One region of the Paenibacillus glufosinatiresistens genome, then DNA from elsewhere that is predicted to be linked to it. Evidence: a T-box and tRNA genes for the amino acid it is inferred to sense, from the RefSeq annotation. Region 1 holds a T-box; the other regions hold tRNA genes.

Region 1 (3,203 bases):
CTGATCTATACCGTCTTCCTGACGGTATTGACGGTGATCGCCATTAATCTGATTCCGATGTTCCTGAAGCAGCTGGAGGAACTGAACGAGCACCTGCCGGAGATGACCCTCAGGGCTCAGGGCATGATGCGCAGCATGGATACCGGAATCATCCCGCCGGGAGTCGGGCGGGGAATGGACAGCTGGCTGGTGGAGATGGAGAACCGGCTGGCCCATGGAATCTCTAATCTGCTGGACCATATCGGCACGACCATCGGAATTCTGTTCGACGCTTTTATCGTGCCGTTCCTGGTTTTCTATATCTTGAAGGATTTTGACGTGTTCGAGCGGCTGCTGGTCTCGTGCCTGCCCCGGTCGCGCCGCAAATCCACGGTGAAGCTGCTGCGCGAGATCGACGCTGCGCTCGGCAGCTACATCCGCGGCCAATTTATTGTCTGCCTCGTCATCGGACTGCTCGCCTATATCGGCTACACCATCATCGGCATGCCCTATCCGCTTCTGTTCGCAGGAATGGTGGCGGTCTTCGATATTGTCCCTTATCTGGGCCCTTTTCTCGGGGCCGCTCCTGCGGTCATCATGGCTTCGACGGTTTCATTCCGGCTCGTTCTCTATGTCGTGGTCGTCAATACGCTGTGCCAGATGGTGGAGAGCAACATCGTCTCGCCGTATGTGGTGGGACGGACGCTTCATCTTCATCCGCTTCTGATTATTCTTGCGCTGCTGGTCGGCGGTGAAGTCGGCGGCATCGTCGGGCTGATTCTGGCGGTGCCGATCTTCGCCGCCGGGAAGGTCGTGCTCCATCATGCGGGAGTCTATTATATGAACCGGACGCGGATTGACTAGAATGACATGCGTTGGTTATAATGTTGGGGATACGCGACGATGAGGATCAGTAGCTTACAAGCCATGCCATTCAGAGAGCCGGCGCTTCTTGGTGCGAGCCGGTTGGCAGGAAGAGCGAACTCGCCTCGGAGCAGCGGCCCGAAGGTGCGGCAGCGGAAGATTCAGCCGATGGAACATCTCTTGCGAGAGGCTTCCTGGTAACGGCGCAATATTCCGGCGCACGGTAGGCGCCGCCGGTTCACCTCCGTTACCGGGTGTACAAGTGAGCAGGCGGCCAAAGCATGGCGCCGGCTAACTAGGGTGGTACCACGGGAACTTCAGGCTTCTCGTCCCTAGCGATAACGCTAGGGACGGGGAGCTTTTTTAATGGCGATTGCGCCAGCGGGAACGGAAGTCCTAGCCGGATACCCCGACCAAGGATCGGAGCAACTCCTCACTTTGTGGGGGATTTCATTCATTCTAGGAGGAAATGTCCATGAGCGACATCAAGGAGAACATGCCTTCCGCGCAGGGTTATCAAGCGCAGAAGGTGGAGCCGAAATGGCAGAAGTATTGGGAAGAGCAGCATACATTCAAGACTGGAGAAGACCCGGAGAAGCCGAAGTTCTATGCGCTGGACATGTTCCCGTATCCTTCGGGAGCCGGACTGCATGTCGGCCATCCGGAAGGCTATACGGCAACGGATATCGTCTCCCGCTACAAGCGGATGCGCGGCTACAACGTGCTCCATCCGATGGGTTGGGACGCCTTCGGCCTTCCGGCCGAACAGTATGCCATTGATACCGGCAACGACCCGCGTGAATTCACGAAGAAGAATATCGACAATTTCCGCCGGCAGATCAAATCGCTCGGCTTCTCGTACGATTGGGACCGGGAGATCAGCACGACCGATCCGTCGTACTATAAATGGACGCAGTGGATCTTCATCCAGCTCTACAACAAAGGGCTGGCTTATGTCGACGAAGTGGCGGTGAACTGGTGTCCAGCGCTTGGAACGGTGCTGGCCAATGAAGAGGTCATCGACGGCAAGAGCGAGCGCGGCGGCCATCCCGTCATCCGCAAGCCGATGCGCCAGTGGGTGCTGCGCATTACCGAATACGCCGAGCGGCTGCTGGAAGATCTGGAGGAGCTGGACTGGTCCGAGAGCATCAAGGATATGCAGCGCAACTGGATCGGCAAGTCGAAGGGCGCGGAAGTCGCCTTCGGCATTGAAGGCCGGGACGAATCGCTAACGGTGTTCACGACCCGTCCCGATACGCTGTTCGGAGCCACCTACTGCGTACTTGCGCCGGAGCATGAGCTGGTGGGCGCGATTACAACCGAGGCGCAGCGCGCTGCCGTAGACGAGTACCGCGACAAGGCCGCGCGCAAGAGCGATCTGGAGCGCACAGACCTTGCGAAGGAGAAGAGCGGCGTCTTCACCGGGGCGTATGCGGTCAATCCGGTCAGCGGCGCGCGTCTGCCGATCTGGATTGCGGATTATGTTCTGGCCGGGTACGGAACCGGTGCGATTATGGCCGTTCCGGGGCATGACACCCGCGACTGGGAGTTCGCTAAGCAATTCGGACTGGACATTGTGGAAGTGGTACAGGGCGGAGATGTTGAGAAGGAGGCCTTTACCGGAGACGGTCCGCATGTCAATTCGGACTTCCTGAACGGTCTGGACAATGCCGCCGCCATCGCCGCTATGATTGCCCGGCTCGAGGAGAAGGGGGCCGGGAAAGGCAAAGTTACCTACCGGCTGCGCGACTGGCTGTTCAGCCGCCAGCGTTATTGGGGGGAACCGATTCCGATTCTTCATCTGGAGGACGGCACAATGAAGACCGTCCCGGAGGATCAGCTGCCGCTGATGCTGCCCGATGTCGATGTCGTGAAGCCGTCGGGCACCGGCGAATCGCCGCTGGCCAATGTGACGGATTGGGTGGAGACCGTCGATCCGGAGACGGGCATGAAGGCGCGCCGCGAGACCAACACGATGCCGCAATGGGCGGGAAGCTGCTGGTACTATCTGCGCTACATCGATCCGCACAACGACCAGGAGCTGTGCTCGCCGCAGAAGCAGAAGGAATGGCTGCCGGTCGATCTGTACATCGGCGGCGCCGAGCATGCCGTGCTGCATCTGCTGTACGCCCGCTTTTGGCATAAGGTGCTGTACGATATCGGCGTAGTCAGCACGAAGGAGCCGTTCCACAAGCTCGTGAACCAGGGGATGATCCTGGGAACGAACAACGAGAAGATGAGCAAATCGCGCGGCAACGTTATCAATCCCGACGAGATTGTCGGCGAGTTCGGCGCCGATACGCTGCGCGTCTACGAGATGTTCATGGGTCCTCTGGAAGCGACGAAGCCGTGGAGCGCGT
Region 2 (3,203 bases), on a different contig from region 1:
ACAGGGGTTCGAATCCCCTACGGGTCATCTATGCGGTAGTGGTGGAATGGCAGACACGCTATCTTGAGGGGGTAGTGGGCGTAAGCTCGTGGAGGTTCGAGTCCTCTCTACCGCATAATAAGCAACAAGCTGGAACCCTTGATGATTCAAGGGTTTTTTGCTGTTCCCGGGCCTAGTGTCCGCTTCCCGCCAGATTGAGTCCGCCGGCGTATTGGGGATAGAGCTCGGCGATGCAGGAGGGGCAAATATCGTGGGTCAGCTCCACCTGAAGCCGCTCTTTCAAGAATTGCTCGATCGGGGTCCAGTTCCCGGACGAATCGGGAACGGACTTGCAGGCGGCGCAGATCGGAAGATACCGGCGGCTGATGGCCGGCTTGAATCCGGCGTCCCGATGCGGGGCGCTGCGGACCGCGATGCGGAGATCGCGGTGAGAGAGGTACAGATAGGGATAGGGCAGCGAATGGGAACCGAACGGCGGGAAGGCTTCAACGAGGAACCATCTGCGGCCGGGAAGGGCGGAAGGCTTGGAATAGGTTCCGCTGTAGACCAGCCGCTCGCCGGCGAAGAGGCTGTCCAGCTGGCGGCGAAGCGAAGCGGTGGCCCCGGTTCCGAGAACGAGTTCCTCCATCATCTCGAAGTAGTTCGCTCCGTGCCAGTCGAACCGCCCGGAGAGCCCGGAATGAAGCCCGTAGGCGATCCAGCGGGCGTTGACATCGAGTATGCAGCCGTCCGGGGCCAGCGCGACGGCCGCATGCGGGTAGTGATCGTGAATGGCCGAGAATACGGCCGGCGTAGGTATGGGCAATGCAGTTCCTCCTTGATCGGCAGTTCCGTTATTCATCGGCGGGCAGATTAAGCAATTCCTCCAGCTGATCCCGGTAGCGCTGCGCGCGCCTGGTGCCGTGAATAAGGTTGGACAACCGGTAGGGAGGAATGCCGTAGCGGGCGCAGAATTCCTTCTGGTCCAGCATCATTTCCGCCAGCCGCTGCTTGATTGCCCAGCCGTAGGGAGTGATGGGCTGTTTGCTGTTCAAGGGACTCACCTCTTATCGTCGATCCGTTAGGTATGATATAATATAGGTCAATATATAATATTTGTAAGTATATACTTTTTTAAGTGTTATTTCAATACATAATTACGTAAATAAGTGTCTTTTTTGAATCTTCTTTATTCTGAATCTATGGAAGGCGGATAATGCGATGCAATCCATTTATGACCGAATCGAATTATTGATCGACCGCAACGGCATGACCAAGAAGGCGTTCTGCGAGAAGCTGGGAATCAGCACAGGGAATCTGGGAGACTGGAAGCGCGGGAAGACAACGCCGGGAACCCATAAGCTGATCGAGATCGGCGCTTTCTTCGGAGTCAGTCTCGACTGGCTCATTCTGGGTAAAATGCCTTCATCGACCGTCCGCGAAGGCGGCGTCGATTATTTTTTGGACTCTATGCGGCAATCGAATTGCCAATTGGAGGCCGAAGAGGAAGCGTTCATCCGCGAATATCTGGCTTTTGCCGCTTACCGGAAGACCCGGCAGGAAGACAAGGAAGAGAATCATTAAGAAGGCACTTTACTTTTGCTTCTGATCGCGGTATAATCATTATCGCTGGTCTTGAAGAATTATTGTTTCTACGCGGTAGTGGTGGAATGGCAGACACGCTATCTTGAGGGGGTAGTGGGCGTAAGCTCGTGGAGGTTCGAGTCCTCTCTACCGCATTATAAGATCAGGGGAAGGCTCCGGAGAACCGGGGCCTTTTTGCTTAAATACGTTCTATTTGAGAAACGGAGGGCACAGAAATGGCCAGAATTGCGAAGAATCTTACCGAATTAATCGGGAATACCCCGCTGCTGGAGCTGTCGCGCCTCGGTAGCGAGGAAGGCGCCCAGGCGCGCATTCTTGCGAAGCTGGAGTATTTCAATCCGGCGGGAAGCGTCAAGGACCGCATCGGCTATGCCATGCTGAAGGATGCCGAAGAACGCGGGCTGATCAACAAGGAGACGACCATTATCGAGCCCACCAGCGGCAATACCGGCATTGGTCTTGCCTTTGCGGCGGCGGCGCTCGGGTACAAGCTGGTTATCATTCTGCCGGAGTCGTTCAGCATCGAGCGGCGGAAGCTGCTGAAGGCGCTGGGCGCGGAGCTGGTGCTGACCCAGGCGTCCGAGGGGATGGCCGGCGCCATCCGCAAGGCGGAGGAGCTGGCGGCCCGGATCGGCAACTCGTTCATTCCCCAGCAGTTCGAGAACCCGGCGAATCCGGCGATCCACAAGGCGACCACAGCCGAAGAAATCTGGCGCGACACGGATGGCCAGGTGGATATCTTCGTGGCGGGCGTAGGCACCGGAGGCACGATCTCCGGCGTCGGCGAGGCGCTGAAGGCCCGCAAGCCGGACGTGCGCATCGTGGCGGTGGAACCGGCAAGCTCGCCGGTCCTCTCCGGCGGGAACCGGGGAGCCCACGCGATTCAGGGCATCGGAGCAGGCTTCGTGCCCGGGAACTTCCATCCGGAAGTGGTCGATGAGATCCTGACGGTCAAGAATGCGGAGGCGATCTCCATGGCGCAGGGACTGGCGCGCCGGGAAGGACTGCTGGTGGGCATTTCGTCCGGGGCTGCGGTCTGCGCCGCCCTGCAGATAGCCCGCCGCCCCGAGAACCGGGGCAAGACCATCGTTACGCTGCTGCCGGACACCGGAGAGCGTTATCTCTCTACAGAACTGTTCCCGGAGAATTGAAGAAGGGCGGCCTGCGGGCCGCCCTTAACTGTCCTATGAACCGCCTTCCTATCGTGAAGGCGGTTTTTTGGCGGGAAAAAGTGAATCATCGGTTAGAGCAGAGCGGCGGCGCGGCTACAGCAGCTTGGCTACAGCAGCTTCAGGATGTCGTCCTCGATCTGGTCGGGCGTCGTTGCCGGGGCATAGCGCTTAAGCACTCTTCCCTGGCGGTCCACCAGGAACTTCGTGAAGTTCCACTTGATGCTCTTGGAGCCGAGCGCGCCCGGTGCTTCCTTGGAGAGATACTGGAACAGGGGATGGGCGCCGCTGCCGTTCACGTTGATTTTCTCGTACATCGGGAAGGTAACGCCATAATTGAGCTGGCAGAATTCTTCGATCTCTCCGCTGCTGCCCGGTTCCTGTCCGGCGAATTGATTGCTCGGGAACCCCAGCACTTCCAGCCCGCGGTCCTTGAATTTGTCGTAGATC
Region 3 (3,203 bases), on a different contig from region 1:
CGTTCCGGGTGACGGCGACCACCTCCAACTGGCCGTCTTCTTCGGTCCGGATATACTTCTGCACCGTCTCGGCCCACAGGAAGCTCCCGTCCTTCCTCCGGAAACGGAAGAGCACCGGTTCCGAGATCATGCCCTCCCGGGTATACTGCAAATGCTTCCGCACCCGCCCGGCATCCTCCGCATGAATAAAAGAAATCGCCGAGCGGCCGACCATCTCTTCGGGCAGATAGCCGAGCATCCCTTGACAGATGGGCGAGACGAACAGGAAAGTCACTTCGTCGTCCGCCGCATGGCGGGAGATCATGTCGAGGGAGTGATCGGACAGGAAGCGGTAGTTGCGCTCGCTGATCTCAATCTGCCGCTCCATCAGATGCCGTTCCGTCACATCCTGAACAATTCCGTCCACATACTGGACCTTCCCGTCTTCGCCGCATACCGTCTCCCAGTGGCAGTCGATGAACCTTCGGCTGTTCCCGGTCCCGATTCTCAGCATATGACGCCCTCCCCGGGCGTCCCGCATACTCTCGCTGATAATCTTCCGGCAGTTCTCCGCCTCCTCCGGTTCCAGAATTCCCAGGAGGCGTTCCGGCGGACAAGCGATATTGCCGCCGCTCCCGATCTCCTCTTCACCGAAGAACAGACGATACGTCTCTCTGGACACCGTCAGCAGCTGCTTCTCTCTCTCCCATGTCCAGGAACCCATCCGGCCCAGACGCTGGGCTTTGGCCAGCATCTCTTCATACTTCATGCGTTCCGTGATGTCCCGTGCAAAGGTCAGCACCCGCTCCACATTCCCGTCGCGGTCGCGGACGATCTGGAACGAATTCTCGATCCATAAGTAATGGCCGTTCTTATGACGCACCTGACGAGTAAAACGGTCGGTATCCCGAAGCCTTCGGTTCTCTCCGTCCACCTCGGCCGCGCTCTTCGGATGATAGAACTCCGAGCGATGCCGGCCCAGCAGTTCATCCGGCCGGTAGCCGAGAATGCGGGTTACCGAAGGCGAAACATAGAGAAGCTCCCCATCCGGGGAAGAATAGGAGATCAGGTCGGGCGTATTCTCCGTAATCAGCCGGTATAAGTGCAGACGCCCTTCCCGGAGATCCGCCTGCGGGATATCTCCCGTCTTGTCGATCAGTTCCGCCACGACAGCGGCGGAGGGCTGGTCCGAGTCCCCCGGGACCAGGAACAGACTCAGCTCTGCCCGAAAGAGAAGCCCGTTCCTGCGGGCTCCCTGCAGAATGAGCGTCTGGGGTTCCATCTCCCTGCCGAACGGCAGAGGCAGCCTTGCTTCCAGCTCCAGCTTGGAGAGGTCGGACAGATTCAGCGCTTCGCTGTACCGCATGCCTTCCAGTTCGCCAGCTTCGCACTGCAGCATCCGGGATAAGGCCGGATTAGCCTGCAGAATAACGCCGTCTTCGGGTGACAGGATCGCTAGAGCGACCGATGAACGCATATATAACTGCTCGTACCAAATCTTGGACACGCTGATCCCCCTTTAATTCGACTCGTATTCCGTCGTGCGCAAGCCTGTATCTTCGGCATCATTCTTAAAGGTATCGTCCGGGCGCATGCCCCGCAAGGAAGAAGGGCGGGAGAACAAGGCCGGAATTCTGGAAGTGAAGCTGGAAATTTTGTCTTTTTCTTGTCTATTTCATTCGCCCTGCTTCCCATTCCTTCCTGCTTCCGTTGATACAAAAAAAGCAAAGGCCCTTCCTGAGAAGAGCCTTTGCTTTATGATGCGGTCGAGAGGACTCGAACCTCCACGGGGGGTTAGCCCACACGGACCTGAACCGTGCGCGTCTGCCAATTCCGCCACGACCGCAAATTAGGGTTGGTGATTAAATCACCGTGATTAAGAATATATCACAGGCGGAAAGAGTTAGCAAGCTTTAATTGTTAGAATGACGGCACAAGAAGATGACCGCCAGCCGAAGAAGCCCGAACTTGCCCGGGCTGTCTCACCGTCTGGCCTATAGGGTCAAGTCACTTCACCATTTACTCGAATTGAATTCACATAATAAACCTAATGATATATATCACTTTATTATAATCTGAATCGAGCTATATTCACTAACAAATACAAACTTCCAACACTCTACTCAAGGAGGCTTTTATGGACGCTACCGATTTAAGAATTCTCCAGTCGCTGATGAAGCAGGGCCGCATGACCTGGTCCGACCTTGCTGCCGGGTTGGGATTGTCTCCTCCCGCGGCGGCCGAGCGGGTCCGGCGTCTGGAGGAGCAGGGCGTGATCCGGGGCTACTGCGCCCAAATCGACCCTGATCGCGCAGGCTGCCCGCTGGCGGCGCTGATCGCCGTGTCCCTGGAGCGGCCCGAACACCGGCAGAGTTTCCTGGACTATGTCCGGGAAACGGCCGAAATTCAGGAGTGCCATCATACCGCAGGCGACGACGATTACCTGCTTAAAGTCCGCTGCCGGGACACCCGCGATCTGGAACGGATCATCAGCGAAGAAATCAAGAGCCTGCCGGGAATTATCCGAACCCGGACAACCATCATTCTGGGAACCGTCAAAGAGACCCCCAATATTCCGCTTCCAGCGGCCGGAACTTCCGCATCATGATCGGAGTTCTATCCGGAATCGGGGTTCTATCCGGCAGCCTGATCTTCGGTCTGCTGGTTGCCGCTCCGGTGGGACCGGTCTCGCTGCTGGTGATGAACCGCACGCTTACCCGCGGCCTGCCAGTCGGACTGGCCACGGGCTGCGGCATTGCCGCAGCCGACGGACTCTACGCGCTGGCTGCGGCAGCCGGCATCCGCATCTTGGCGGAGGCGGCGGCCGGTCCGGCCGCCGCCATGCTGCGCGCAGCCGGAGCCGCGGCTGTGGCCGCGCTTGCCTGGAGAAGCCTCCAGGCGAGTCGAAGAGCCGGGCAATCCGCGCCCGGCCGGATGCCGCAGCGCGGGATAAGCCCCGCCGCGGCGCTGTTCAGCGCTTTTGCCTTAACCTTGTCCAATCCGCAGACTCTGATCGCCTTCCTGTCCCTGTCCGCGGCTCTCGGCTCCGAAGCAAGCTCTCCGCTGCTGCCCGCCGCCGGTGTCTTCGCCGGTTCGCTACTGTGGTGGAGCTTCCTCTGTCTGCTGCTGCATCAGGTCCGGCGGCGGCTCACCGGCTCGGTTCTCCGGCGTCTGAGCGCCGTCTCCTCCCTATTGCTCCTGCTGCTCGCCGCCTGGACCCTCTT
Region 4 (3,203 bases), on a different contig from region 1:
AAAAGGGCGCTCGCAGTCGTCTTTCGCCGTTAATATTGCCGAATATTACTTGCAACATGCAAGTTATTGAGGTATAACTGGTGGCAGGAGGTGAGAGGAATGGAAAATGCGCGCGAACTCTTTCAGATTCTGACCCGGCGCTTCGGCCTGCTGAACCGGAACTGCTGCACGATTGAAGGAAAGAGCATCACGCCGGTACAGAGCCACATTCTGTATGAAGTTGAACGCCGGCATCAGCCTTCCATGCAGCAAATCGCCGAGACGCTGGGAACCGACATTACTACGTTCAGCCGCCAGGTGCAGTCGCTGGTGCGCATGGAGTTGCTCCGCAAGACACCCGATCCCTCGGACCGCCGGATTTCCATTCTTGCGCTTACGGCAAAGGGGCAGGAAGCCGCAACGGCCATTGACCTGCAAATGAACAGCTACCTGGAGGAAGTCTTCTCTTATATGAGCGAGTCCGATCGGGAAATGGTCATCCGTTCCGTTCAATTGATGAACGAGGCTATGGCCAGGTCGAACCGCTGCTGCCGTCCGGTCCAAATCGATTAATCTATCAGCCTAAAACAGGAGTGAATCTTATGAACGAGACCCATCCGGATCAAATCCGCCGCACGGTTCGCAGCCGATACCAGCCAATTGCAGCGGCAGCTATTCAAGCGTCAGGGCCCGCCAAGAACGTCGGCTCCTGCTGCGGAGCCCCCACGGACTTCAACGAGATATCGGCCCGTCTCGGATACGCGAGCGATGAACTGCAGGCCGTGCCCGAAGGAGCGAATTTGGGACTCGGCTGCGGAAATCCACAGGCCATTGCCGGGCTGCAGCCAGGCGAATGCGTGCTGGATCTGGGAAGAGCAATCGGGCGCTTTTCTCAAAGACTGGGTACCGGCAAGAAACATTGAAGACTATATCGTCTCGGCCGTCATTCAGGCCGTCAAGCCTTAAGCCAGAGGAGCTGGAGAGCATGGAGGAACTTGCAGTCCGGCGGGCAGCAGCCGGGGATATCGAAGATCTGTTGCACATTTATAATCAGGGGATTGAAGACCGGATTGCCACGCTGGAAGAAGAGATCAAAGATCTGGCCTATATGAAGCGGTGGATGGAAGAACATCAGGGCAGACATGCGGTGCTGGTTGCGGAGAGGAACGGCCTCCCGGTCGGCTGGGCATCGCTGAACCCTTACTCCCACCGCTGCGCGTACCGCGGCGTAGCCGATCTGTCGGTCTACATCCGCAGGGAGTACCGCGGACAGGGCGTCGGATCCCTCCTGCTACAGGCGCTGGAAGAAGAGGCAAGGTTGAGCGGGTTCCGCAAAATCATCCTGTTCACTTTCCCCTTCAATAACCAGGGCCAGGGCCTGTACCGGAAAATGAAATACCGCGAGGTCGGCATCTTCGAGAACCAGGGCCTTCTGGACGGAGCGCCGATCGATGTAATGATTATGGAGAAACTGCTGTAGTCTCGGCGAACTGCCGGATACGAACGCCGATCTCATCCCGTACCCGCTGGAACACGGCCCATTTCTCCTCGTCGTTGCCTTCCGCTCTGGCCGGATCGTCAAATCCCCAATGCTCGCGTCTTACGCCCGGAGGAGTCACCGGGCACTTGTCCGCCGCGTCGGCGCAGAGCGTCACGACGAGCGTGGCCCGGTTCAGCAGATCCGGATCAATCAGATCCGAGGTGTGGCCGGAGATATCGATGCCGACTTCGTTCATCGCCTTCACCGCATTCGGATTGAGCCCATGCGTCTCGATGCCTGCGCTGTACACCTCCCATTCTTTCGGGAGCCACTTCTTGGCCCAGCCTTCGGCCATCTGGCTGCGGCAGGAGTTCCCGGTGCAGAGAAAATAAATCATAGGGTTGGACATTGAAATTCCTCCTTGGATACAAAAAACACCACATCCTCAAAATAAAAGATGCGGTGTTCTACAATAATGCCGAAGACCGGACTCGAACCGGTACGGGGTTGCCCCCGACAGATTTTAAGTCTGTTGTGTCTGCCATTCCACCACTCCGGCACAAAGAAAAGCAACAAAAATTATGATAGCACGCTTCCCCGGGAGGCGCAATATTTCTTTTGTAAAATAGAAGAGCCTCCCGCCCCCGCGCAAAGCGGAAGCAAGAGGCCCATCCGTGAGGCAGGCGGCGCCTAGCGGCGCTGCTCTCCGCTGTTGCGGCTGCGCATGCCGGCCAGGCCGAGAAGCCCGATCAGCCCCAGCCAACCCCAGTTGGAGTTGTTGTTGTCGTTGTTGCCTGTGCTTGCCGCGCGGTAACGGCCGCGTTCGTTGTTCGTGTTCAGCGGCGTAATGCTGTCGCGCGTTCCTGTTCCCATGCCCCGGTATGTGCCGGTGCCGGTTCCGGTCCCCATTCCGTTGCCGGTCCGGTCCGAACTCATCGGGGTAATCCGTCCGCCGGAGTTGTTCCCGCTGGTTCCGTGATAATTGCCGTTCAGGTCGGTGACACCCTGACCGCGCATATGCGTGTCCTTGTGCGGCATTTCACTCATCAAAGGCGCGATGCCTCTGTCGGCGGTCACCGTGGCATCGGAAGCGAATGCCGCGCCGGTAAGGCTCATCGACAACGCAACGCTGCCGACCACACTTGCCATCAGCTTGTTCAAAAGCCATTCCTCCTTGGCTGGATTTGAATTTCGCCGATAGCATCCCCGGAGGCGGGCAGGTCTATTCGGCGGCTCGCGCGGCCGGACTAAACCTGATTTTGCCGGAATGAATAAGGCCGCTCCGAAGCAACCTAGGAAGCAGACCAGCTATAAGGAGGACAAATTCCATGGATATTCACAGCGATTCCTACCAGGTAGCCGCTCTGGACCGCGGGGAAGCCGCCGTCCTGCTCATCCGGGAAGCGGAGCAGGAAGTATCCCGGCTTGCCGGCCGTCCCGTCACCTTGATTGCCTACGAGCCGGCGCCCGGAGAACCGGCGGCCCCCGAAGAGCTGAACCCTGCACCGCAGCGTTCTACTTCATAAGTCCGACGGCCTGGCGGGCCTCATTCAGCTTGGAAATGCCGTACAGCATCGTAATATCGGCGTTCTTGTTCAATTGGTCGAACTGTTCGGCCGTGACGTCGCTGGACGCGGCGCTTTTGGAAGCTTCCTCTTTCATGGAATAGGCTTCTTCAAAAGACGTCTTCGATTCTTTCAGCAGATTGGCGACAGCGTCCGGCAGGCCCTTGGGGACCCGGACC

What was found. A T-box is a leader RNA that pairs with one kind of tRNA and senses whether it is charged. The one in region 1 lies ahead of leuS (leucine--tRNA ligase), so its partner is inferred to be a tRNA-Leu.
Positions count from the first base shown of each region.
Region 2: it has a tRNA-Leu gene. The T-box ahead of leuS (leucine--tRNA ligase) is inferred to sense a tRNA for this amino acid. The anticodon was not compared.
Region 3: it has a tRNA-Leu gene. The T-box ahead of leuS (leucine--tRNA ligase) is inferred to sense a tRNA for this amino acid. The anticodon was not compared.
Region 4: it has a tRNA-Leu gene. The T-box ahead of leuS (leucine--tRNA ligase) is inferred to sense a tRNA for this amino acid. The anticodon was not compared.

Region 1 is NZ_JAVFHT010000023.1:26,951-30,153, reverse strand. It holds gene RBI05_RS17505 (AI-2E family transporter) at 1-843, shown strand, start outside; T-box leader at 871-1,180, shown strand; gene leuS (leucine--tRNA ligase) at 1,319-3,203, shown strand, end outside.
Region 2 is NZ_JAVFHT010000006.1:171,980-175,182, reverse strand. It holds tRNA gene RBI05_RS09615 (tRNA-Glu) at 1-27, shown strand, start outside; tRNA gene RBI05_RS09610 (tRNA-Leu) at 33-115, shown strand; gene RBI05_RS09605 (hypothetical protein) at 173-805, opposite strand; gene RBI05_RS09600 (XRE family transcriptional regulator) at 834-1,034, opposite strand; gene RBI05_RS09595 (helix-turn-helix domain-containing protein) at 1,201-1,563, shown strand; tRNA gene RBI05_RS09590 (tRNA-Leu) at 1,636-1,718, shown strand; gene cysK (cysteine synthase A) at 1,800-2,735, shown strand; gene RBI05_RS09580 (glutathione peroxidase) at 2,864-3,203, opposite strand, start outside.
Region 3 is NZ_JAVFHT010000001.1:275,460-278,662, reverse strand. It holds gene RBI05_RS01160 (PAS domain S-box protein) at 1-1,486, opposite strand, end outside; tRNA gene RBI05_RS01155 (tRNA-Leu) at 1,741-1,825, opposite strand; gene RBI05_RS01150 (Lrp/AsnC family transcriptional regulator) at 2,117-2,587, shown strand; gene RBI05_RS01145 (LysE family transporter) at 2,584-3,203, shown strand, end outside.
Region 4 is NZ_JAVFHT010000002.1:246,558-249,760, forward strand. It holds gene RBI05_RS04215 (MarR family winged helix-turn-helix transcriptional regulator) at 100-552, shown strand; gene RBI05_RS04220 (class I SAM-dependent methyltransferase) at 582-902, shown strand; gene RBI05_RS04225 (arsinothricin resistance N-acetyltransferase ArsN1 family A) at 965-1,459, shown strand; gene arsC (arsenate reductase (thioredoxin)) at 1,440-1,868, opposite strand; tRNA gene RBI05_RS04235 (tRNA-Leu) at 1,936-2,018, opposite strand; gene RBI05_RS04240 (acid shock protein) at 2,150-2,620, opposite strand; gene RBI05_RS04245 (hypothetical protein) at 2,788-2,985, shown strand; gene RBI05_RS04250 (hypothetical protein) at 2,975-3,203, opposite strand, start outside.